3 regions of the Nocardioides panacis genome follow, and region 3 is predicted to be linked to each of the others. Evidence: predicted binding sites of a transcription regulator. Region 3 holds the regulator's gene; each other region holds the start of a gene.

Region 1 (7,863 bases), 2.4 Mb from region 3:
ATGAGCCGGCGGGCGACGCCCTGCTGGGAGGCGTCCGGGCGGCCGGCGTGCACCCGCGGGTCGTAGGCCTGCACCGAGGCCTGCAGCGCCACCGCGGACAGCGCGGTCACCTTCTCGGCCGCGTCGGACAGCCGGGCCAGGCGGCGGTGCACCAGCGCCGCGGTGGCGAGGGTGAGCGCGTTGCTGGACATGAACGGCAGCGCGTCGCCGTCGTCGACCGGCGCGAGCGGCGCGCCCCCGGACCGCCAGGCACGCTCCCCGACGAGCGTGAGCCCCAGCTCGGCGAGCGGCACCAGGTCGCCGGTGCCGATCGAGCCGAACCGGTGCAGGTCCGGGACGGCGCCCTCGGCCACGGCCGCCCCCAGGGACGACGCGAGCCCGGCGCTCACCCCCGAGCGGCCCGAGGTGATCTGGTGCAGCCGGATCGCCATCGCGGCCCGCGCGGTCGCGTCGTCGTAGGTCTGCCCGAAGCCGGTCGCGTGGCTGCGCCAGAGCCGGAGCGCGTGCGACGTACCGTCGCTCGGGGTGATGTCGGTCGGCACCGTGCGCAGCGCGCCGACGCCCGTGGTCAGCCCGTAGACCGCGCCCGAGCGGCCGGCCAGCCGGAGGTGCTCGCTGGCCAGCATGATCCGCTCGACCGAGGCGTCGGTGAGCCCGACCGGGGCCGGCCCACCCTTCATGGCCCACGTGATCAGGTGGTCCAGCGACAGCGCGGCGGACGGCACGAGCGGCTCTCCTTCGACGGGGGGGTGGGTGTCAGGCTCCAGCATGGACCCTCACCACCGCCGGGACAGGATGGGTCCATGACTCTGATCACCACCCGGTTCGACGCCACCACCACCGCGGACGAGGTCGTCGAGGGCGTCGACCTGTCCGGCACCCGCGCGGTCGTCACCGGCGGCGCCTCCGGCATCGGCGTGGAGACCGCCCGCTCGCTCGCCCGGGCCGGCGCGGCCGTCACCCTCGCGGTCCGCGACACCGCCGCCGGGGACCGGGTCGCCGCCGACATCACCGCGACCACCGGCAACCCCGACGTGCACGTGGCGTACGTCGACCTCGTCGACCTGCCGAGCGTGCGGGCCTTCACCGACGCCTGGACCGGGCCGCTGCACCTGCTGGTCAACAACGCCGGCGTGATGGCGGTCCCCACCCTGGAGCTCACCGACCGGGGGTGGGAGCGCCAGCTCGCCACCAACCACCTCGGCCACTTCGCGCTGACCACCGGGCTGCACGGCGCCCTCGCCGCGGCCGGCGGCGCCCGCATCGTCTCGGTCAGCTCGAGCGGCCACCTGGCCTCACCGGTGCACTTCGACGACCTGTTCTTCGAGCGCCGGGCCTACGACCCCTGGCAGGGGTACGGCCAGTCGAAGACCGCCAACGTGCTGCTCGCCGTCGAGGCGACCCGGCGCTGGGCCGACGACGGGATCGTCGCCAACGCGCTGATGCCCGGCGGGATCATGACGAACCTCCAGCGCTACGTGTCCCAGGAGGTCAAGGACGGCTGGCAGCGGATGCAGGACGAGGGCCGGGTGACCTTCAAGGACACCCGCCAGGGCGCGGCCACGTCGCTGGTCGCGGCGGTCGCTCCCGAGCTCGCCACGGGGGGCCACTACCTCGAGGACTGCAACGAGGCCCCGACGGTCGCGAACGATGCGCACGTCTCGGCCGGGGTCCGGGAGTGGGCGCTGGACCCGGAGGCCGCCGCGCGGCTGTGGGACGTGTCCGCCGACCTGGTCGGCTAGGTCCGCCCGGGGGCGCGCGCTCGTAGGCTGCCGCTGTGCACCTGGAGTTCAGTGGGGAGATCTGGTTCTGGAAGGGACCGGCGCCGTGGCACTTCGTCAGCGTGCCCGCCGACGAGTGCGACGAGCTCGAGGCGACGTCCTCGTTCGTGAGCTACGGCTGGGGGATGATCCCGGTGACCGTGCGGATCGGGGAGACCAGCTGGACCACCTCGCTGTGGCCCAAGGAGGGCGGGTACGTCGTCCCGCTCAAGACCGCGGTGCGCCGGGCCGAGGAGCTCGACGTCGGCGACGTCGTGACCGTCCGGCTGACCGTGGACGTCTGAGGCCCGCCGGCCGGGGCTAGGAGACGGCGGCAGCGGCCAGGACCTGCTCGCGCAGGATGTCCGCGTGCCCGCAGTGCTGGGCGAGCTCGCGCAGCACGTGCAGGTAGACCCAGCGCAGCGGCAGCGGGCCGCGCCGGTTGCCGTGCACCAGGTCGTCCGGGCCGAGGCCCGCCACCGCACGCCGCGAGGACTCGCAGGCCTCACGGTGCGCCTGCTGCACGCCGGCGACCGTGTCGCCGTCGGTCAGCGCGAACGACTCGTCGGGGGTCGCGGGGATGCCGATCTCGGCGCGCGAGCGGCAGGTGACCGCCTCGTCGAACCAGACCTGCTCGACGAACGTCGCGTGCTTGACCAGGCCGAGCAGCGTGGTCCGCGACGGCACCAGGGACGCCCGCGCCTGCTCCTCGGTCAGCCCGTCCAGGCACTCCGCGAGCATCGCCCGGTGCTCGTCGAGGAACACCTCGAGCTGGAGGTCGAGCGGCTGGTCGATGACGTCCTCGGCGGACGCCGGCGGCGGGGTGGGCATGCCCGCAGCATCCCAATGCCCGTCGTGCGCCGGCAACCGGGGTGGTGCCACCTGGCAGAGTCGGCGCCGTGAGCACACGAGCCGGGTCGCCGTACGTCGAGCTGCGACCGGTCGAGGAGCGCGACTGGCGCGCGGTGCACGGGTGGGCGAGCCGCGAGGAGGTCTGCCGCTACCAGGGCTGGGGACCCAACACCGAGGAGCAGACCCGCGCCTTCGTCGAGCAGGCCGTCGCCGCCGCCGACGAGCGGCCCCGCAACCGGTTCGTCTACGTGGTCACCTGCGACGGCGAGGTCGTCGGCAGCTGCGAGCTGAACCTGCGCGGGGACGGGCAGGGCGAGATCGGCTACGGGCTGCACCCCGAGCACTGGGGACGGGGGCTGGCGACCGCGGCGGCGCGGCTGCTCCTGGAGCTGTGCTTCACCGACCTCCGGCTGCACCGGGTGTTCGCCACCTGCGACCCGCGCAACCTTGCCTCCGGCCGGGTGCTGCGGCGGCTCGGGATGACCCACGAGGGCCGGCTGCGCGAGGTGCTGCTGATCCGGGACGGCTGGCGGGACTCCGACGTCTACGGCCTGCTCGCCCACGAGTGGTCGGCGACGGGCTGACGCCGGGGGGAGGCTCGGGTTAGCGTCTCGGGGTGAGGAGACCACCGCACGAGAACGTCGCGACCGTGCTGGTGCACCCGCGCGTACTCGGCGACCTCGAGCTCGAGCTGATGGCGCTCGACCTGCGGGTGTGGCCGGTGCGGACCGCGCCGATCTGCGACGACGGGCCGCGGCAGGCGTTCCAGGTCCGGCACCGGCTGCTGGAGCGGCACCGCGGCGAGTGGGACCTCGCGGCCGACTGGACGCCGGTGTGGATCGGCTTCGGCCCCTCCTGGCGCGACGGGGACGAGCCGCTGCCCTGGGCCGCGCACGCGGTGCTGTGGCGGGCCCTGGATGCCCGGGCCGAGCACGTCCGCTTCCACCGGCGTCTCGAGGGCGTGCCGCGGCTCGCCGTCCCGGACGAGGCGGCCCGCTGAGCGGCGCCCGGCTCGGGCGGGGATGAAGGGGACCTCAGCGCTCCTGGGCAGCCAGGTTTCGTCCACACAGGCAGGGCCCCAAGGGTTGTCCACGGCGCGAAAACTCGTTCGAGGACAGGGGACTTGGCACTCGTAGCGTTGCGGCATGACCTCGGTGACCGCGCCTCCGCCGCCTCCGGTCGGGCAGCCGCCCGCCGGACATGCGGTGCTGCGGTTCGCCGCCTCGCTGTCGGCTGCGTTGGACCGGCTCGCCGGGACCCCGACCTGGTCGATGACCCGGGCCGAGCAGCGTGAGGCTTTGGTGGAGCTGCGCCGGCAGCGCAACCGCCTGAAGGAGCTGGAGCTGCGGGTGCTGGTGCAGGCCGACCGCGACGACATCGCCGCGGACTCCGGCGCCGTCGACACGGCGGCCTGGCTGGCGCACGCCACCGGGACCAGCACCGCGAGCCGGCACCGCGACCTGCACCTCGCCACCGCGCTGGACGACCGGTTCGGCCGGACCCGGGCCGCACTGGCGGCCGGGGTGATCGACGTGGAGAAGGCCGGCATCCTCACCGCCGCGGTGCAGCGGCTGACCTCGGAGCACGACGACCTCCCTCCCGGCACCGAGGCCCGCGCCGAGGCGCACCTGCTCGAGCAGGCCAAGGTGTTCGACGCGCGCACCCTGCGCAGGTTGGGGCACCGGCTGTTCGAGGTGGTCTGCCCCGAGGCGGCCGACGCCGCCGAGGGTGCCAGGCTCGAACGTGAGGAGGCCCGGGCAAGGGCGCTCGCGCAGCTGACGATCCACGACCAGGGCGACGGCACCAGCCAGGGCCGGTTCCGGCTGCCCACCCTGCACGCGCAGCTGTTGAGGAAGGCGCTGGAGGCGCTGACCAGCCCGCGGCGGATCGGGGCGGCCCGGCTCGACCCGCAGACCGGGGCGAAGCTGCCGCACGCCACCCTGCTCGGGCTCGGGCTGATGGAGCTGCTGGAACACCACCTCAGCGCGGTGCCTGCCGTGAACGGGTCCCCGTTCACCGTGGTGGTCACGATCGGCCTCGACGCCCTGGTCTCCGGTCTCGGGGTGGCGGCCCTTGACACCGGGCACCGGGTCTCGGCCGGGGAGGCCCGCCGGCTGGCGTGCCGGGCCGGGATCATCCCGATGGTGCTGGGCGGTGACTCGGTGCCGTTGGACGTGGGCCGGGAGCGGCGGTTGTTCGACCGCTACCAGAAGCATGCGATCAACCACCGCTACCAGGGCTGCGCCGCGGACAGCTGCGACCGGCCGCCGGCCTGGGTGGAGTACCACCACCTGCAGCCGTGGAGTCACGGCGGCCCAACGGACGCCAGCAACGGCATCTCGCTGTGTCCCGCGCACCACCGGATGGCCGACCACCCCCAGAGCTACGACCTGCGACGACTCCCCGACGGCACGGTCCGGTTCAACCGAAGGACCTAGACCGCAGACGGAAGGCCCACGGGAAACCTCGGCACGTCCGGGCGCCCGCAGGCGCCATTCCGCGGACGGTGCACCTGTGCCCGTCAGCCGGGGAGCGTCACGTCCGCCGGGGACGGTCCGCCAGGGTGGGCAGCCCGAACTCGGTGTGCACGCCGTCGCTGAACGCGACGTGGTCGGGCGCATGGTCGGCGAGCTCACCGAGACCGACCGAGGCGGTCAGCTGGTCGTCGAGCGCGAGCAGCTCCGCGTCGCGCAGCGGCCAGGGGCCGTGGGCGTTCGGGACGTAGAAGGTCCGCCCCCACCGGCTGACGTGCAGGCCCCACCGGGCGCTGAGGAACTCGTCGAGCGGGGTCGCGGCCCGCGGGCCGCCGACCCGCACCGAGACGTGGCTGGTCGGGCGCGAGCTGCGGCGGCGCAGGCGGGCGTCGTAGGTGCGCACGTCGCCGCGGACGTCGTACCGCATCCGGGCCCAGCGGTAGGGCAGGCCGAACACCGCCTGCGCGCCGGCCACCACGACCGCGCGGTCCGTGTCCAGGCTGAGGAACACGATGCCGCGCCGACCGGTGTCGTCCACGGAGTACAACCGGACGTTCGTCTCCAGGAACGTGCCGGCCCAGGGCACGCCCGGTCCGCGCGCCACGCCGGCGTCGACCATCCGGAACGGCACCAGCCCGACGTAGGTCACGCCCTCGTAGGTGTCGGGGCGCACGCCCCGCGGCAGGTACGCCTGCACGCGCCACGGCTCGACCGCCCAGTGCAGGAAGGTCAGGTCGCGCCAGTGCTGGTTCATCATCACCGGGCCGCGCACCGGTGGGGCGACGGGGGAGACGGGCTCGATGCCGGGGACGGTCACGCCGCCAGCCTAGGCACGCCGGGCCCGTCCGCCCGGTACGACCGGATCGGGACCTTCGGCCCTGATCCCACGACGGGTCCCGAGTCACAGTGGTGCGGTCGTGACTCTCCGATCCCACGGGCTCGGAGCGCGAGGAAGGCCCCGTCCACGAGGGGTGGGACGGGGCCTTCCGGCTCGTGGGCGGCCCAGCGAGGGCCGCCGGGCCTACTTGGTGTCGGTGATCGTCAGCGTCATGTCGGCTGCCGCTCCGGCGTACAACGAGGTGAGGACGTACGCCGTGCCCGACGGGATGATGCCGGACTCCTCGGCCGACTCGGTGGCAAACGAGCCGATCTGCGCGCAGTCCGCGTCGTAGAGGTAGACGTCCGCGTCGACCGCGGTCGGCCCGGCCGCCAGGCTGAACGCGTGCTGGCCGTCGTTCGCCTCGCCCGACAGCACGGTGACGTGGCCGTCGCTGTCCTGGCTGGCCGGCGGCACGGTGCAGGTGTTCTCCAGCTCGGTGCCGACCACGCCCGGGGAGACCACGTTGGCCGGGTTGCCCGCGGCGATCGTGAACTTCTCGGTCACCGGCGCGTCGAGCGGCGGCGGGGGCGGCGGGGTGAGGCCGGAGGCCGAGGCGCTGAACACCTGGATGTCGCCGACCTGGACGTTGGTCTTGGTGTTGCCCTGCGGCGCGTCGGCCCAGAAGCGGATGAAGCCCGCCTTGGTCGGGGTCGGCAGCGTGAACGTCTTGTAGTGCAGGTCCGGGACCACCGGGCGCGGGGCCTGGTAGCCGAACGCGTCGGTGCCGCCCACGTTCTGGGTCTTCCAGTTCACCCCGTCCGTGCTGGTCTGCAGGGTGAAGCTCTTCAGGCCCTCGAACCGGCTGCTGGTGTAGGCGCTGACCTGCACGGTGTCGACCACGGACTCCTTGGCCAGCTTGATGACCGCCTTGCCGCCCTTGGTGGTCTTCCACGAGCTGGCCTCGGTGTCGTCCATCGCCGCGCCGGCGTCACCGGAGACCGAGACCGCACCGAACGTCTTCGACGCCAGGTTCGGTGCGAGGACGAGGTTCCTCGTGGTGGTCCGGCCCTTGGTCACCGCGACGCCGTCGAACGTCCGGGAGCCGAACCCCCGCGACTGCACGGTGAGCGGGTACGTCGCCTGGGTGGCCGTGATCCGGAACGCGCCGGTGGGGCCGGTCGTGGCGACCGGGGTGCTGCGCGCCTCGAAGCGACCCAGCATGATCCGCGCACCCTCGACCGGCTTGCCCGTCGAGGCGTTGAGCACGGTGCCGGTGATGGTGCCGTTCAGGGCGGGGTTGCGGTTGTCGAAGCCGGGCACGCCCTCGGTGTCGTTGCCGCCGGTCGGGTCGGCCTCGGTGACCGCGTCGTGCGCCGAGAGGCCCATGCCGCGCTGGGCGAACGCCGAGTAGACGATGTCGACGAGCGCGTCGAAGTCGGACCGGGCGTGGTAGCGGTCGTCGAGCGCGGTCATGATCGCGGTGCGCTCGTCGAGCATCGACGGGTTGTTCGGGGACAGCGGCATCGCGTCGGTGACGACGTGCTCGGCGATGTCGGATCCGGCGGTCTCGCCGTACCTCGCGACCAGCGCCTTGCGCACCTGCCACAGCGTCGCGGTCCAGATCTCGCCGTCGGCGTGCACCTCGGGGCCGACCAGGTCGTAGCCGATGTCACCGAAGGTGGTCGGGTTCTGGTCGTAGGCCCAGTTGCGGATGCCGCGGGTCTTGTTGCCGGTCACGAACCCGCCGAGCACCGAGTCCTTCTGGAAGCCGTTGCGGTGCAGGTGGTCCAGGGCGTACCAGTCGCCCCAGCCCTCACCCATCGAGCCGGACTGGTGGGTGCCCAGCGAGCCGTCCTCGGTGCCGACGTAGCGGTTCGAGAGGCCGTGGGAGTACTCGTGCTGGATCACGCCGGCGTCGAAGTCGCCGTCGGCGCAGGGGCCCTCGAACGCGTCGTCG
Region 2 (7,863 bases), 2.4 Mb from region 3:
ACTGGTGGTGCACGTAGTTGTGCGAGTGCTTCCACTGCTCGGCGGGCTGCGCGGTGTCCCACTCCCAGGTGCTGGAGTGGATCTCCGGGTCGTTCATCCAGTCCCACTGGCCGTGCATGACGTTGTGCCCGATCTCCATGTTCTCCAGGATCTTGGCGACCCCGAGCATCGCGGTGCCGGCGACGAACGCCGGCTTGTACCGGCTCGCGAACAGCGTGATCCGGCCCGCGGCGGCGAGCCGTCGCTGGACGGTGATGACGCGGTTGATGTACGCCGCGTCGGCGGCGCCGCGCGACGCCTCGATCTCCGCGCGGATCTCGTCGAGCTCGCGGCCGAGCTCGTCGACCTGCTCGGGGGACAGGTGGGTGTACTCCGTGACGTCCGAGATCGCCATGGGCTTCTCCTCAGGTCGTGGGTTGCTCGTCAGATGTTCAGGGTGATGTCGCCGCACGCGGCGGTGACGCAGGTCTGGACGGACTCGTTCGGCTCGAAGTGCTCCTCGCCGGTGCGCAGGTCCTTGATCCGCCCGGAGGCGAGCGTGAGCGTGCAGGTGTGGCAGATCCCGATCCGGCAGCCGTAGGGCATGCCCACGCCGGCCTGCTCGCCGGCCTCCAGAAGCGTTGTCGCGCCGTCCACCTCGACCTGCTTGCCGGAGTTGGCGAACGTGATCACGCCGCCCTCGGCATCGCTGTCGCCGAAGTCCAGGGAGAACCGCTCCAGGTGCAGCAGGTCCTCGCACCCGGCCCGCTGCCAGTGCGCCTCCGCGGCGTCCAGCATCGCCGCCGGGCCGCACGCCCAGGTGCTCCGGTCGCGCCAGTCCGGGCACACCGTGTCCAGCTCGTCGAGCGCGAACAGCCCCTCGCTCTCGGTGAACCGCTCGATCACCCGCAGGGTCGGGTGCTTCTCGTGCAGCCGGCGGAGCTCCTCGCGGAAGATCATCCGGTCCTGGTTGGGCGAGGAGTAGACCAGCAGCGCGTCCGGCATGGTGCCCCGCCGGTCGAGCGTGCGCAGCATCGACATCACCGGGGTGATGCCGCTGCCGCCGACCAGGAACAGCGTCCGGGCGGGCGGCGGGTCGGGGAGCGTGAACTCCCCGGCCGGTGCGGCGAGCCGCACGATGGTGCCCGGCGCGAGGCCCCGCACCAGGTGGTCGGACAGGAAACCCTCGGGCATCGCCCGGACGGTGATCGTGACGGTGCCCCGGTCGTGGCGCGGGGCCGAGCTCAGTGAGTAGGACCGCCAGTGGAACCGGCCGTCGAGCTCCACGCCGATGCCGATGTACTGCCCGGCCCGGTGGTCGAACGACCAGCCCCAGCCGGGGCGGATCGTCAGGGTCGCGGCGTCGTCGGTCTCCGGCACGACCTCCTCCACCCGCCCGCGCAGCTCGCGGGTCGACCACAGCGGGTTGATCATCGACAGGTAGTCGTCGGGGTGCAGCGGGGTGGTGAGCCGGCTCGCGACGTCCCGGACACGTTGCCAGTCGAGCTGCCAGTCGAACCGGGCCATCCGGGCTCCCCCCTGTCCGTGGTGGTCGGAGCGGTCGTCGTCGTCCGAGAAACTGTAACTCAGAGTTACAGTTGCTGGGAAGCCCCGGTTCGTACGATCCACGGCATGAGCGACCTCTCCGCCGACCTCGTGCCCACCGGCGTGCTGCGCGCCGCGATCAACCTCGGCAACCCGGTGCTGGCCCAGGGCACCCCGGAGCAGCCGTCGGGCGTCACCGTCGACCTGGCGCGCGAGGTCGCCGGCCGCCTGGGCGTGCCGTTGGAGCTGGTCTGCTTCGACGCGGCCCGCGCGTCGCTGGCGGCGATGACCGACGGCCGGGCAGACCTCTGCTTCCTCGCCGTGGACCCCGCACGCGCCGAGGAGGTGGCGTTCACCGCGCCGTACGTCGTGATCGAGGGCGTGTACGTCGTCCCGGCGGACTCGCACCTCACCACGCCGGCGGACGTCGACCGGCCCGGCGTGCGCGTCGGCGTCAAGCAGGGCTCGGCCTACGACCTGTTCCTCACGCGCACGCTGCGTCACGCGACCGTGGTCCGCGGGGCCGAGGGCGTCGACGTGTTCCGCGAGCAGGGCCTGGAGGCCGGTGCCGGCATCCGCCAGCCGATGACCGCCTACGCCGCCGACCATCCCGAGGTCCGGGTGGTCGAGGAGCGCTTCATGCAGATCGAGCAGGCAGTGGGTACGTCGGTCGACAGGACTCCCGGCGCCGTGGCGTTCCTGCGGGACGTCGTGGAGGAGCTGAAGGCGAGTGGTTTCGTCACCGACTCGCTCGCGCGCTCCGGGCAGCCCGGCGCGACCGTCGCCCCGCCGGCCTAGCGACTGCCGGGAGGCGTGACTGCGTCGACGGGCTCTCGAAAGAAGTTTCGATTAGTGTCTCACGAGTCGAGATGTGGCGGCGGTCCTGTCGGTGGTCACCGGTTGGCTGAGGGCATGTCAGTCGCTCAGCTTCATCCCGGTGGCCGGGTCCGCGACGCGGTGCCCTCGGCGCGGGCGGCGATGCGCGCGGCCGCCGCGGTCCCGGTCGCGGGACTGGACGTGGACGAGCTGACCGACGCCCTCGTCGGTGCGGCTGCGCTGGAGGGGCAGGCAGCGGCGCTGCGGCTGTCGTTGTTGGCGGAAGCCGACGCCCGGAAGGTGGCGCAGTCGCTCGGGGTGACCGGCACGGATGCGTGGGCGGCCCGGCTGACGGGGGCCAACCGGGCGGAGACGGCCAACCTGGTCCGGTGGCGCGGCGGCTGGAGGAGACCTACCACGCGACCCGGGACGCGTTCGCCGCCGGTGCGGTCAACCAGGACCAGGTCGCGGTGATCGTGCGGTCCGCGGACCTGCTCCCGGTCGACGTGAGCGACGCGCAGCGGCGGGCTGCGGAGGCAGGGCTCGTGGCCGAGGCGGTCGCGGGGGCGAACGCCAAGCGGTTGAGGCAGGCCGTCGGCGGATGCTCGAGGTGGTCACCCGGGAGCTGGCCGACGCGCACGAAGCGAGGGTGCTGACCCCCCCGGCGCAGCTGTCCCGCAACAGGGCCGGCGAGCCCGTCCGCCACGAGGCTGTCGCCCATCGACCCGGGCGCAACGGGTCGGAGAGGCTGGGGCACGGGTTCACCGAGCTCATCGAGCATCTCCCGACCAGCGCCGACGGGATCGCGGGTGGCTTCACCCGCAACGCGCTGACGCTGTTGGTGCACGTCGACCACCAGCGCCTGCTCGACGGGCTCGCGTCGGCCCGGCTGGACACCGGCGTGCACCTCTCGGCAGGCGAGGCTCGCCGGCCGGCCTGCAACGCCGGCCTCCTGCCGGTCGTCCTGGGTAGCGCCTACCAGGTGCTCGACCTCGGGCGGGAGCGCCGACTGCACTCCACCGCGCAGCGCCGAGCCCTGTCGGTCATCCACCACACGTGTGCCGCGAAGGCTGCGAGCGTCCCTTCGCCTGGTGCGACGTCCACCACGCCCAGCCGCGGGGCCACGGTGGCGGCACCGACCTCGACAACGGCGTCCCGCTCTGCGGGTTCCACCACCGCCGCGCCCACGACCCTCGCTTCGACCTCAGCCACCTCCCCACCGGCGAGGTCCGCTACCACCGACGACGGTGAGGGGACCGCGGGCTCAGGAGCGCACGAACCGCTGCACCCAGGACGGCGCGACCAGGAAGGCCTCCGCGCGCAGGGCCGCGACGCTGACCCGCGGCAGGTCGGCCGACGACCGGAAGCAGACGAACCGCGGCACCCACTCGGGCTGGTACTTCGCGTTCGCCCGGTAGAGCGACTCGATCTGCCAGAACCGCGACGCCCACAGCAGCACCGCGCGCCACACCCGCAGCACCGGTCCGGCGCCGAGCCGCTCCCCGCGGGCGAACACGCTGCGGAACACCGCGAAGTTCAGCGACACGCGACGTACGCCGAGGGCGGCCGTCTCGGCCATCAGGCCGGCGACCATCTGCTCGACGATGCCGTTCTCGGACTCCCGGTCGCGGCGCATCAGGTCCAGCGACAGCCCGTCGGCGCCCCACGGCACGAAGTGCAGCAGCCCGCGCAGCTCGCCCGCACCGTCCCGGCACAGCGCCACCACCGCCTGCCCGTCGGCGCGCTCGCCGAAGCGGCCCAGCGCCATCGAGAACCCGCGCTCCACCGCGCCGTCGCGCCACTGGTCGGCGTGCGTCCGGACGCACTCCAGGGTCTCGTCATCGAGGTCGGCCACCCGGGCGCAGGTCACCTGCAGGCCGGCCCGCTCGCAGCGGGACACCGCCTGCCGGACCCCGCGCATCGAGCGGCCCTCCAGCGAGAACTCCCCGACGTGCAGGATCGCCTCGTCGCCGAGCTCGAGGGCGTCCATCCCGGCCCGGTGGAACGCCTCGGCGCCGCGCTCGCTCGCGGCCAGCACGGCCGGCACCCAGCCGAACGAGCGGGCCTCGGCCAGCCACTCCGCGATGGCACCGGGCCACGCCTCGGGGTCGCCGAGCGGGTCGCCGGCCGCCAGGGAGACGGTGCCGACCACGCGGTAGGTGATCGCGGCCTTGCCGGAGGGGGAGAAGATCACCGACCGGTCGTTGCGCAGCGCGAAGTACGACAGCGAGTCGATGGAGCCCCACGAGTCGAGCAGCGCCCGCAGCCGCCCGTCCTCCTCCGCGTTCAGGCCGTGCGGGCCGTCCGCCGGGGCGAGGGCGACCAGGAACGCGACCAGCAGCACCGACGCCCCGAGCACCACCAGTGCGACCGCGGCCCGCTGACCGTCGCGCTGGTCGATGAACCGCACCGGCCCGGTGATCCCGAACAGGCCGAGGAACGCGTGCGCGAACCGGGCCGGGGTGCCGGTCCCCGGGACCTGGCCGTCCGCGTCGATCGCCAGCCACAGCCAGCCGAGGACCGTCGCGACGAGCGGCCCGATCACGAGCACCGCCACGGTCCGGCTCAGCGACCGGGGGTCCGGCTTGGCGGTGAAGTTGCCGCGGGCGCCGAGCAGCAGCACCACCAGGGCGAGCGAGAGGACGGCCTCCTCGACGTCGAGGCCCTTGAGCAGGTGCAGCAGCGCGGCGACGGCGGCCAGCACGGTGGCCAGCAGCCAGGCCCGGGCCTTGCCGCGGCGCAGGGCGCGGGACAGCACGACCAGCACCAGGCCCACGGCGGCCGCGCCGGTCGTGGCGGCCGCCGGGAACGCGTCCGGCACCAGCTCGTAGATGATCCGGGTGCGGTCCCGGAAGCCGGGGAGCACCGCGCTGACCACGGTGACCGCGCCGACCAGGCCGACGATCCGGGCGACCCAGGACGGGGTGCGCACGGTCGTCCAGAGACGGCGCCACATCAGAGGAACGCCCGCACCTGGCGCCACGCCCGCCGGGCCTCCGGGATCGGGAGCAGCGGGTAGACGTGCAGCAGCCCGGGCTCCTCGACGTACGTCACCGGGCTGCCGACCTGCTGGGCGGCCCGCACCAGCGCGCGGGCCTGCGGCACCAGCAGGTCGCGGGTGCCGCACAGCACCAGCGTCGGGGGCAGCCCCGACAGGTCGCCGGTCAGCGGGCTGGCCTCGGGGGCCGGCGGGTCGCCCGCGCCCCACCAGGTGCCGTAGAGCCGCAGCTTGCCCAGGGTCAGCCACGGGTCGTCGGCCGCGGCCTCCGCGGTGCCGGGGGTCTCGCCGGTCAGGTCGACCCAGGGGGCGAACGCCACCAGGTGGGTCGGCTGCGGGCCGGAGCGGCGCACGACCTGCTGGACCAGACCGACCGCGAGCCCACCACCGGCGGAGTCGCCCATCACCACGACGCCCTGCGGCGACTCGACCGCGAGCTGCTCGAACAGGTCGACGAGCCGGGGAGCGCGTCGCGCCAGGTGTGGGTCGGGGTCAGGGGGTAGGCCGGCAGCACGACGCGCACCCCGAGGCCGCGGGCCAGCCGGGCGGCGTACCGCCAGTGGAAGTGGTCCAGTCCGCTGACGAACCCGCCGCCGTGCAGGTAGAGCACGGTCCGGACCGGGTCTGCGCCGCGCGGGGCGAGCTCGAAGACCGGCAGCCCGGACCGCTCGGTGCGGCGCACGGTGAACGCGCGGGCCACCCGTCGCGGGGGTGACGGGTCCGCCTGCGCCTGACGGGCCAGCACGTCGCGGCGGACCTGCTCGGGATCGAGCACCTCGCTGCGACGGCGGATCACCGGGATCACGCGGGTCAGGAGCTGGTGCTGGGGACTGGGCACGACCGGAGGCTACCGAGGCCGGCGCGTGTAGTGTCGGCGGGGAACGACAGGGGAGCGCCACCGGGCGCTGAGAGTGCGGGATGGCCCGCTGACCCTCGAACCTGATTCGGTTAGCACCGGCGAAGGAAGTCGAGTCTCGACCGCACACGCGGTTCCCTCCCAGAACGAACGGGAGATGACACCCATGCACGCTCTGCGCGCACTGACCACGGCAGGGCTGGCGCTGGCGCTGACCTCTGCGACCGCCTGCTCCGTGGGCGGGGGTACGACGGCGGAGTCGACCGGCTCCGGCGCGGGCAGGACCGTCGTGGTCGCCACCCACGACTCCTGGGCGATGTCCAAGGACGTCTTGAAGCAGTTCACCGCGAAGACCGGCTACACCGTCAAGATCGAGCCCAACGGCGACGCCGGCCAGCTCACCAACAAGCTGGTGCTGACCAAGGGCTCCCCGATCGCGGACATGACCTACGGCATCGACAACACCTTCGCCTCGCGGGCGGTCGACGAGGGGATCCTGGCCGACTACACGCCGAAGGACCTGCCGGGCTCCGTCGCGGACTACGCGCTCCCCGACGCCCGGGAGGCCGCGCGGCTGACCCCGGTCGACTTCGGCGACGTGTGCGTCAACGTCGACGACACCTGGTTCGCGAAGCACCACCTCACCCCGCCCGCGTCGCTGGACGACCTGACCCGGCCGGCGTACAAGGACCTCTTCGTGACCCCGGGGGCGTCGAGCTCCTCGCCGGGGCTGGCGTTCCTGCTGGCCACCGTGGCGAGGTACGGCGACGCCTGGCCGTCGTACTGGACGAGGCTGATGGGCAACGGCACCAAGATCACCTCCGGCTGGTCGGACGCCTACGAGGTCGACTTCACCGCGGGCGGCGGGGGCGGGGACCGGCCGATCGTGCTGTCCTACGCCTCCTCGCCGCCGTTCACGATCCCGAAGGGCGCTACGAAGCCGACCACCAGCGCGCTGCTGGACACCTGCTTCCGGCAGGTGGAGTACGCCGGCGTGCTGGCCGGCGCGAAGAACCCGGAGGGCGCCCGGGCGTTCATCGACTTCATGGAGCAGAAGTCCTTCCAGGAGGCGCTGCCCGAGAACATGTACGTGTTCCCCGTCGACCGGCAGGCGACGCTGCCCGCGGACTGGGCGAGGTACGCCGAGGTCGCCCCGAAGCCGTTCACCGTCGCTCCCGCGGAGGTCGCCAAGAACCGCGACACCTGGCTGCGGGAGTGGAGCGACGTCACCACCCGGTGAGCCGAACGATGAGCAGGCGGGCGGGAGCAGGGGCCGGGGTCGTCGCGCTGGCGGCCCTGCCGCTGGCGTTCCTCGCGGTGTTCTTCGTGCTGCCCGTCGCGGGCATCGTCGGTCGCGGCTTCGCGCCGGACGGGCACCTCGACGTGGCCGGCGTCCTCGAGGTGCTCGGCCGGCCGCGCGTGCACCGGGTGCTGTGGTTCACGGTCTGGTCGGCCGCCCTGGCGACCGTGGTCACGGTGCTGCTCGGCGTGCCGGTCGCGTTCGTGCTCTACCGGCTGCGCTTCCCCGGCCGCGGCCTGCTGCGGGCGTTCGTGCTGATGCCGTTCGTGATGCCGACCGTGGTGGTCGGGGTCGCGTTCCGGACGCTGCTCGCCTCCTCGGGGCCGCTCGGCGGGCTGGAGCTCGACGGCACCCCGGCCGCGATCATCG
Region 3 (7,863 bases):
ACGATGACCCGGGCGAGGGAGCCGCGGTACGTCGCCGGCATGTCGACCGCGACCCGCAGCGTGGCGTGCCGGCCCAACGACGGGCTCGGGACGTAGCGCACGAACAGCTGGCCGAGGTGGTACAGCGTGGCGGTGTGCGGGTGCGACGTGGGCGACCTGCGGCTCAGCGTGCGGGAGGCGAGCAGCGGCGAGGCGTGGTAGGCGTGCCCCTCGGAGTAGTAGTGCGCGGGGTCGCGGTTCCACACGCCGAACCGGGCGAGCGTCTCCGCGATCGTGGTGCCCTTGAGTGCCAGCACCCGTTGGAGCGCCTGCAGGGAGTAGGCGTCACCGGCCGCCTGCTCCCACACGTACCGGATCATCGTCGGGTCGTCGGTGTTCCCCGGCCCGGACGACTCGCTGAGGAACCGCCAGAACAGCCAGGCGCCGTACCCACGCAGGTCCGCGGTCGCGAAGTCCAGGGGCATGTCGGAGGCGGCGAGGGGGCTGCCGGCCAGGTAGCGGCGGTTGTCGTCGACCGCGTCGAACAGCTGGTCCTCCATCCAGGTCGCGGTGCCCTCCATCAGCCACGGGTCCTCGGACCAGTCGTAGGCGAACTGGACCGCGTGGAACAGCTCGTGCGCGGCGGTCACCCGGAGGTTGTCCACCGGCGTGCGGGTGCCGCCGAACTCGGTGGCGGCGTAGTCGTTGTCCAGCACGCAGTAGCCGTAGACGGCCCGGACCGAGGTGCGCGCGGTGTCGTCGGGGACGCAGTAGCCGTAGAGGCCCTGGTCACCGATGTTCGCGAGGTAGACGTCGAGCCGGCCGTCCCCGCCGTTGTCGATGGCCGCGGTGTCCGGGACCGGTGTGCGGTAGCCCATCACGGCGGTCTCGGCCGTGTAGACCGCGTCGACCGTCTGCAGGGTCAGGCTGACCCAGGACGGCACCGTGGCGGGGTCGCCGTCGGAGCCGGTGGGCGCGTTCGCGTCGTTCTCCACCCAGTGCACGCAGACCGTGGCCGTGCAGACCATCGCGGCCGGCACGGTGTACTTCGGCTCGCCGCCGACCGCGTTCGACCCGTCGGTGGGCCGGCGCAGGATGTGCCGGGCGGAGCGGCGCTCGGCCGGGGTGGCCAGGTCGTGGGCGCGCAGCGCGAGCTCGCGCAGCACCAGGGTGCCGTCGCGGGTGGGCTGCGTGGCCGGGCGGTCGGCGCGCGACTGCGGGGCACTGGTCGTGGGTGCGAACAGGTCCTGGGCGCCGGCCAGCGCCCGGGTGGCCGCGGTCGCCGGGTCCTGCACGGGCTCGGGGGTGGTGCCCTCGCCGACGGTAGGTGCGGGCGCGGGGGCGGTGGTCGCCGTGGTGACGTCCGGACCGGGGTCCGCCACGGCGACGGCGCTGCCGAGGGGCCCGACGAGCAGAGTCGTCGTGAGAGCGAGGGTGAGCAGTTGTCCGATCACGGGAGACACCGGTCTGTGAGAGGGACAGTCAGCCTAGCCTCGGTGGGACGGTCGGTGCCGCGTGTCGCGAGATCTGCCGGGACGATCTGGGGAAAGCCGGACAGAGCGGCGGACGCGACGACGGACCGCCCCGTGAGGGGACGGTCCGTCGGTCGTGCGGAGCGGTCAGACGCGGCGCAGAACCGCGGTGACCTTGCCCAAGATCGTGGCGTTCGTGCCGTCGATCGGGTCGTAGGCCTGGTTGTGCGGCAGCAGCCACACCTGGCCGTTCTTGCGCTGGAAGGTCTTGACCGTCGCCTCGCCGTCGATGAGCGCGGCGACGATCTCGCCGTTCTCGGCGGTCTGCTCCTGGCGGACCACGACGTAGTCGCCGTTGCAGATCGCCGCGTCGATCATCGAGTCGCCGACGACCTCGAGCATGAACAGGGTGCCCTCGCCGACCAGGCTCTTGGGCAGCGGCATGATCTCCTCGACCCGCTCGTCGGCCAGGATCGGGCCGCCGGCCGCGATCCGGCCGACCATCGGCACGTAGGTCGCCGCGGGCATCGCGTCGCCGACGCCGGTCTCGTCCACGGACTCCGCCTCGTCGGGGTTGAACACCGACAGTGCCCGGGGGCGGTTGGGGTCCCGCTTGAGGTAGCCCTTCTCCTCGAGCACGCGCAGCTGGTGGGCGACCGACGAGGAGCTGGTCAGGCCGACCCGTTCGCCGATCTCGCGCATGCTGGGCGGGTAGCCGCGACGCTCGATCGAGTCCCGGATCACCGTCAGCACGCGCTGCTGGCGCGGGGTCAGGCCGTGGGCGTCCGGGGGGCCGTCCGGGAGCTCCGCGACGTCGGCTCCGCCGCCGGTGTCCTTGCGCTTGCCTGCCATGGGGTTGCTCCTTCTGCCGCGTTCCGCTCGCCTGACCGTGCTGTCACGTTAGTCGTCGGGCGACGCGTTGTTCAAACATTTGTTCGAACGGCGTGTCGCCCGGCGACGGTGCCGTCGACGGGTCCCGGAGGTCGTCTGGTTGGCTCCTGGGCATGGACAGTGCGGTGGTGACCGGGGCGGGCCGGGGCATCGGGCGGGCGGTCGCGGCGCTGCTCGTGGAGCGTGGGTACGCCGTCGTGGTGACCGACGTGGACGGTGCGGCCGCCCGTCGTACGGCGGGCGAGGTGGGTGCGGTCGCCGGGCTCGCGCACGACGTGCGCGACGAGGCGGCGCACGTCCTGGTCGCCGGGGAGGCGGCCCGCCACGGCCGGCTCGCGGTCTGGGTGAACAACGCCGGCGTGGGTGACGACGGCACCCTGGTCGAGCTCGCGTCATCGTCGGTGGACGCCCTGGTCGACGTCAACCTCAAGGGCGTGCTGTGGGGGATGCGGGCAGCGCTCGCCGCGTTCGGGGACGGCGGCGGTGACGTCGTCAACGTCGCGTCGTCCTCCGGCCTCGGCCCCGTCCCGGGTCTCGCGGTGTACGCCGCGACGAAGGCGGCCGTCGTCTCGATCACCATGTCCGCGAGCGTCGAGGTGCCCCGCGGGGTCCGGGTGCACGCGCTGTGCCCGGACGGAGTCGACACCGCGATTGTCGAGGGGATGCGCCCCGACGGGCCGGCCAAGGCGATCGTGCACTCGTCCGGCCGGCTGCTCACCGTGGAGGAGGTGGCCCGTGCGGCGGTCGCGCTGGTCGGCTCGCGCCGGGTGGTGCGCAGCCTGCCGGCCTGGCGGGGAGCCCTCGTCCGCGTCGGGTCGCTGGCCCCGTCGCGATCGGCTGCGGGGTTCCGGCTGTTCGCCCGGGTCGGCCGCCGGGTGATGGAGCGCCGCGGATAGGTTCGAACGTTTGTTCGCTCAGGGTCTTGATCCGTTCGAACACATGCTCTAATGTCGCACATGTGTTCGATCGAACAGCCGTTCGAGGAGCAGCTTCCGGAAACTGTCGGAGGTCCTCGATAGAACTTCGGTCATGGACGCACCGTTCGACTCCCCGACCGACTCCTTCCCCAGGAGGTCCCAGATGAGCACCATCGCGATGAACCCCGGTTTCACCCGTGAGCGCGCCAGCCGCGCCCCGCGGACGACACCCGTCCGCCTGACCCGTCGTGGCCAGGTCGTGGCCGTGGTGCTGTTCCTCGGGCTGCTGCTCGCGGTGCTGACGGTCTACGGCTCGCACTCCGCTGCCACCGGTGAGGCCGGTGCCCCGGTCGCCACGCGGACCGTCGAGGTCGGCCAGGGCGACACCCTCTGGGCGATCGCCTCGGAGACCGCCGAGCCCGGCCACGTCCGCGAGATGGTGCACCAGATCCAGGAGCTCAACGCGCTGCCCAGCGCCGCGCTGCGGGTCGGCCAGGAGATCGCGGTCCCGGTGCGCTGACGCACCCACAGGCTTGCCGACGACCTCCTCGACCCGGGTCGACGGCTTGAGGGGAAACGAGGGGCGGGTCCGCGCTCATGCAGCCGCGGCCCGCCCCTCGTTCTCTGTTTGCCACCGCCGTCCCGCCCCGACTGGTCGAGCTTGTCGAGACCAGTCCGGAGCTGCGGAACGAACCAGGCCTCCCCGGTCCCGGTCGACGCCGGTTCCGTTCCGCAGCTACTGGTAGTCGCCCGACAGCACCGCGGTGGCCTCACTGATCCGCAGCGAGGAGGTCGGCCCGGCGATCGTGACGGTCTCCGGGATGGCCTGCCAGCCGCCGTTCCCCACCCGGAAGCGCGCCGAGTAGGTGACGTCGACGCTGGGCGCCACCGTGGTGTGCGCGTCGGTGTAGCTATGGGTGATGTCCGTGGCCGGGTACGGCGCCCCCGGCGTCGAGGTGGTCGCAGACGTCCCGTCCCCGTAGTGCCACGCGAACGAGGTGGGCGTCGCCTCCACGTCGACCGACTGGCCGAGCAGGGTGAGGGTGCGGGTGAACGTCTGCGGGTCCGCGTAGAAGATCGTCGCGAAGTTGACCAGCGTCTTGTCCCGCGGCTGGGTGCGCGCCTGCAGGGCCGGCAGTCCGATCCGGCGGAGCGCCGTGAGGACGAGTCCGGGCGTCACCTGGGGCTTGGGCGTCGCGGCAGGCGGCGGTCCTGCGGGGCCGGCGCACTGAGTGGTCAATGGCTTCCAGTCACCTGCCGGGGTCTGGCCCCATAGACGCCAGACGCGCTCGGCTGGGTCCGGGCAAATGTTGGCCTGGGCGCAGTCCAAGGATTGGCCGGGTACCTCGCTTGGTTCCGAGCCTGCACACACCGAGACCCATCGATACTTGATGAAGTTGGGCTGACCGGCACTTGCACTGGCATCGTCGCCGTCACCTGTGGTGGAGGGTGCGAGGTCCATTTCGCCCGCGCTGGCACAGGACATTCCGATGTCGAGAACGCTGTCGCTTGAGGTTCCGGAGGCGTCGCAACCATCGGCCCGCACAGGCAGGTTCAGTCCCGCCAGACTCGTCCACAGCAGTGACCCGACCATTATCAAAGCAACGCGCGGACGGCTCATGACACCAGATCCAGACGTTCAACGCTCCAGCCGACCAGCGTCCATCGCAAGTGCATGGTCATGGGTTGCCGGCCGCCCTTGTATCGCTTGGTGGGCCCTTTGTTGGTCTGTTTGACGACTTCGGGGGGCTGCAAGACGCCGAGGTCCAGGATTGGTCTCCGCTTTGGTTGCTTGGGAACAGGGGCCACCGTCGTCAACTGCCATCCGGAAGATCGAATGGTCCCGCCCGCGTTGTAGATCCGATTAATGTTCTTCCGTATGGCAGAACATGACACGCAGCGAGGTGTCCCGAGCGTCGCTAGGTCAGCCGTTATCCCTGTCCTGGCTGCAAAATTGACAGTGTCGATGTAGAAGCGCGCGAAAGCCTTAGCGCTGGCTGCGGAGGTGCCTCTCGCCTCCTCGGGCAGCACCGGGGCGGTCGGTGACGTCGACGCACTAGGGCTCACGCTCGGTGCCGCGCTGGTGCTCGGCAGCGGCTGGGGCTTGGCGGAGTCCGTGCACCCCGACACGGCGGCGGCGAGGGCCACGAGAACCGCGGCCAGCCTGCGAACGCTCTGTGTCACGACGCGCCCCCCTCACCCTCGACCCGAGACCGCGCGCGGACAAACCGGACTCGTCTCCGGCAACCTACCCACGGCCCGCGCGATCGGGAAAGACCTCTCCGCTGATCTGTGGACAACCCCGACCGGTTCGGGAGCGCGGCACCGTGATGAATGGGAGGATCCGGGCATGCAGCAGGAGGGCGTCGCGGAGACGCGCGCGCCGTACCGGCTCCGTGTCCACCAGGCCCGGGCCCTCGACGCGATCGAGCGGGCCGAGGCGACGGGGGCCCGGCGCTCCTGGGTGGTGCTGCCCCCGGGCGCCGGCAAGACCCTGGTCGGGCTGGAGACCGCGCGCCGCCGCGGGCGCACCACCGTCGTGCTCGGCCCGAACACCGCGATCCAGTCCCAGTGGCTGCGCGGCTGGACCGACCTCGTCGGGGACGGCGACCAGGCGAGCGGCACCCGGGCGGTCGACACGTTCTTCACCGCGCTGACCTACCAGTCGCTCGCCACGTTCGACCCGGACGCGGAGGTCGACGAGGACGGGGTCGAGACGGGCGCCGCCGAGGAGGGCAGCCTGCTCGACCGGCTGCACCCGAACGGGCGCGCGCTCGTCGAGCGGCTCAAGGAGGTCGGCGACCTGACCCTGGTCCTCGACGAATGCCACCACCTCCTGCAGGTCTGGGGCCGGCTGCTGCAGGAGGTCCTCGACGAGCTGCCCGACGCGTTCGTCCTGGGTCTGACCGCGACACCGCCGGACACCCTCACCGCCGACCAGCGGGTGCTCGTCGACGAGCTGTTCGGCGACTCGGTCTTCAGCGTCAGCATCCCGGCCGTCGTCCGGGAGGGCGACCTGGCGCCGTTCGCGGAGCTGGCCTGGCTGACCACGCCGACCTCGACCGAGAACGACTGGCTGGCCGCGCAGGGCGAACGGTTCGCGGAGCTGACCACGGCGCTCAGCGACCCGGCGTACGGCTCGACGGGGTTCTTCGCCTGGCTCGACGAGAGGTACGACGCCGGCGAACCACCCGACGCCGCGCTGCGCATGGTGCACGCCGGGCTGATGACGCTGCCGGACGGCGCGCGGCTCTCCGAGCGGCACCGGCACGACCCCGGCGCCGAGGACTGGGTCCTGCTGCTCGAGGGCTGGGCGGCGCACCTGCGCACCACCGGCGAGGACGACGCGGTGCTGGAGCGGATCCGGGCGGTGCTGCCGTCGGTGGGCTACCAGCTCACCCGGCGCGGGATCCGCCGCGGTCGCAGCCCGGTGGACCGGGTGCTGGCCCGCAGCGAGGCGAAGGTCGTGGCGCTGACCGAGATCGTCGGCGCCGAGCGCCGCGGGCTGGGGGAGCGGATGCGCATGCTGGTGCTCTGCGACCACGAGCAGGCCACCGCGACGCTGCCGGCGGACCTCGACGGCGTGCTGTCCCAGGAGGCCGGCTCGGCCCGGCTCGCGCTGCGGCACCTCGAGGACGCGCTGCCGGACCTGCACCCGGTGCTCGTCACCGGCCGCACCGTGACCGGGTCGGCCGAGACGATGAAGGCGCTGCACGTGTACGTCGCGACGTACGACCCGGACCTGGCGCTGCGGGCCGAGCAGGGCCGCTGGACCAGCCGCGAGTGGGTGCCGTGGGTGACGCGGTTCTTCGAGGAGGGCCACTGCCACGTCCTGGTCGGCACCCGCGGCCTGCTCGGGGAGGGCTGGGACGCCCGGGCGGTCACCGGGCTCGTCGACCTCACCACCGCGACCACGAGCACCGCCGTCGTGCAGACCCGCGGCCGCGCGCTGCGCACGGACCCGTACTGGCCCGAGAAGGTCGCGCTCACCTGGAGCGTGGTCTGCGTCAGCGAGGACCACCCCAAGGGCGGCAACGACTGGAACCGGTTCGTCCGCAAGCACGAGGGCTTCTACGGCGTCGACGCCGAGGGCGAGGTGGTCGCCGGGGTCGCGCACGTCGACGACGCGTTCTCCCCGTACGCCGCGCCGCCGGTCAGCGACTTCGACGCCGTCAACGCCCGGATGCTGGCCCGCGCCGAGGAGCGCGAGACCGTGCGGGAGGCCTGGGCCGTCGGCACGCCGTACACCGACACGTTCGTGCACACCGTCCGGATCACGACCCGCATCCCGGCCGCGCCGGTCACCGCGCCGGCGCCGGTGGTGCTGCACGACGGCGACCTGCGGCTGCGCGACGGCCGGCCCGCACCGTGGCGGCCGCACTTCGCGCTCGCCGTCGGCCTGGTGCTCGCGGCGCTGGCCTTCCTGCTGAACCTCACCCCGGCGGCCGTCGTCGGCATCGGGGTGGTCACGATGCTCGGCATCCAGACCACCGTCGCGGTGGACCGCGGCCGCCGGATCGCCGAGGACCTGGCGCGGCCGCCCGGCCTGGAGCAGGTCGCGTTCGCCGTCGCGGACGGGCTGCACTCCGCGGGCCTCACCTCGG

What was found. The regulator LexA, encoded in region 3, represses DNA repair genes until DNA is damaged. The targets are predictions, from matches to a motif close to TCGAACANNTGTTCGA.
Region 1: KRR39_RS16855 (HNH endonuclease signature motif containing protein) is a predicted target of LexA. The motif match lies at 3,709-3,724, and genes of this name have one in related genera.
Region 2: KRR39_RS17595 (HNH endonuclease signature motif containing protein) is a predicted target of LexA. The motif match lies at 3,315-3,330, and genes of this name have one in related genera.

What each region holds. Positions count from the first base shown of each region.
Region 1 covers NZ_CP077062.1:3,450,671-3,458,533, reverse strand. Annotated here, with positions in the region: gene KRR39_RS16885 (aromatic amino acid lyase) at 1-725, opposite strand, end outside; gene KRR39_RS16880 (SDR family NAD(P)-dependent oxidoreductase) at 804-1,742, shown strand; gene KRR39_RS16875 (DUF1905 domain-containing protein) at 1,778-2,065, shown strand; gene KRR39_RS16870 (DinB family protein) at 2,082-2,591, opposite strand; gene KRR39_RS16865 (GNAT family N-acetyltransferase) at 2,660-3,196, shown strand; gene KRR39_RS16860 (hypothetical protein) at 3,229-3,612, shown strand; gene KRR39_RS16855 (HNH endonuclease signature motif containing protein) at 3,758-5,050, shown strand; gene KRR39_RS16850 (YqjF family protein) at 5,148-5,903, opposite strand; gene KRR39_RS16845 (M36 family metallopeptidase) at 6,108-7,863, opposite strand, start outside.
Region 2 covers NZ_CP077062.1:3,611,477-3,619,339, reverse strand. Annotated here, with positions in the region: gene KRR39_RS17620 (fatty acid desaturase family protein) at 1-394, opposite strand, end outside; gene KRR39_RS17615 (ferredoxin reductase) at 424-1,506, opposite strand; gene KRR39_RS17610 (transporter substrate-binding domain-containing protein) at 1,612-2,322, shown strand; gene KRR39_RS17605 (hypothetical protein) at 2,437-2,814, shown strand; gene KRR39_RS26255 (DUF222 domain-containing protein) at 2,730-2,996, shown strand; gene KRR39_RS17595 (HNH endonuclease signature motif containing protein) at 3,397-3,591, shown strand; gene KRR39_RS17590 (phosphatidylglycerol lysyltransferase domain-containing protein) at 3,605-5,296, opposite strand; gene KRR39_RS17585 (alpha/beta hydrolase fold domain-containing protein) at 5,296-5,742, opposite strand; gene KRR39_RS17580 (alpha/beta hydrolase) at 5,742-6,176, opposite strand; TPP riboswitch at 6,215-6,321, shown strand; gene KRR39_RS17575 (thiamine ABC transporter substrate-binding protein) at 6,361-7,434, shown strand; gene KRR39_RS17570 (ABC transporter permease) at 7,443-7,863, shown strand, end outside.
Region 3 covers NZ_CP077062.1:1,069,442-1,077,304, forward strand. Annotated here, with positions in the region: gene KRR39_RS05310 (MXAN_6640 family putative metalloprotease) at 1-1,433, opposite strand, end outside; gene lexA (transcriptional repressor LexA) at 1,599-2,303, opposite strand; gene KRR39_RS05320 (SDR family NAD(P)-dependent oxidoreductase) at 2,456-3,238, shown strand; gene KRR39_RS05325 (LysM peptidoglycan-binding domain-containing protein) at 3,372-3,779, shown strand; gene KRR39_RS05330 (hypothetical protein) at 3,996-4,439, opposite strand; gene KRR39_RS25920 (DUF6318 family protein) at 4,877-5,443, opposite strand; gene KRR39_RS05335 (DEAD/DEAH box helicase) at 5,610-7,863, shown strand, end outside.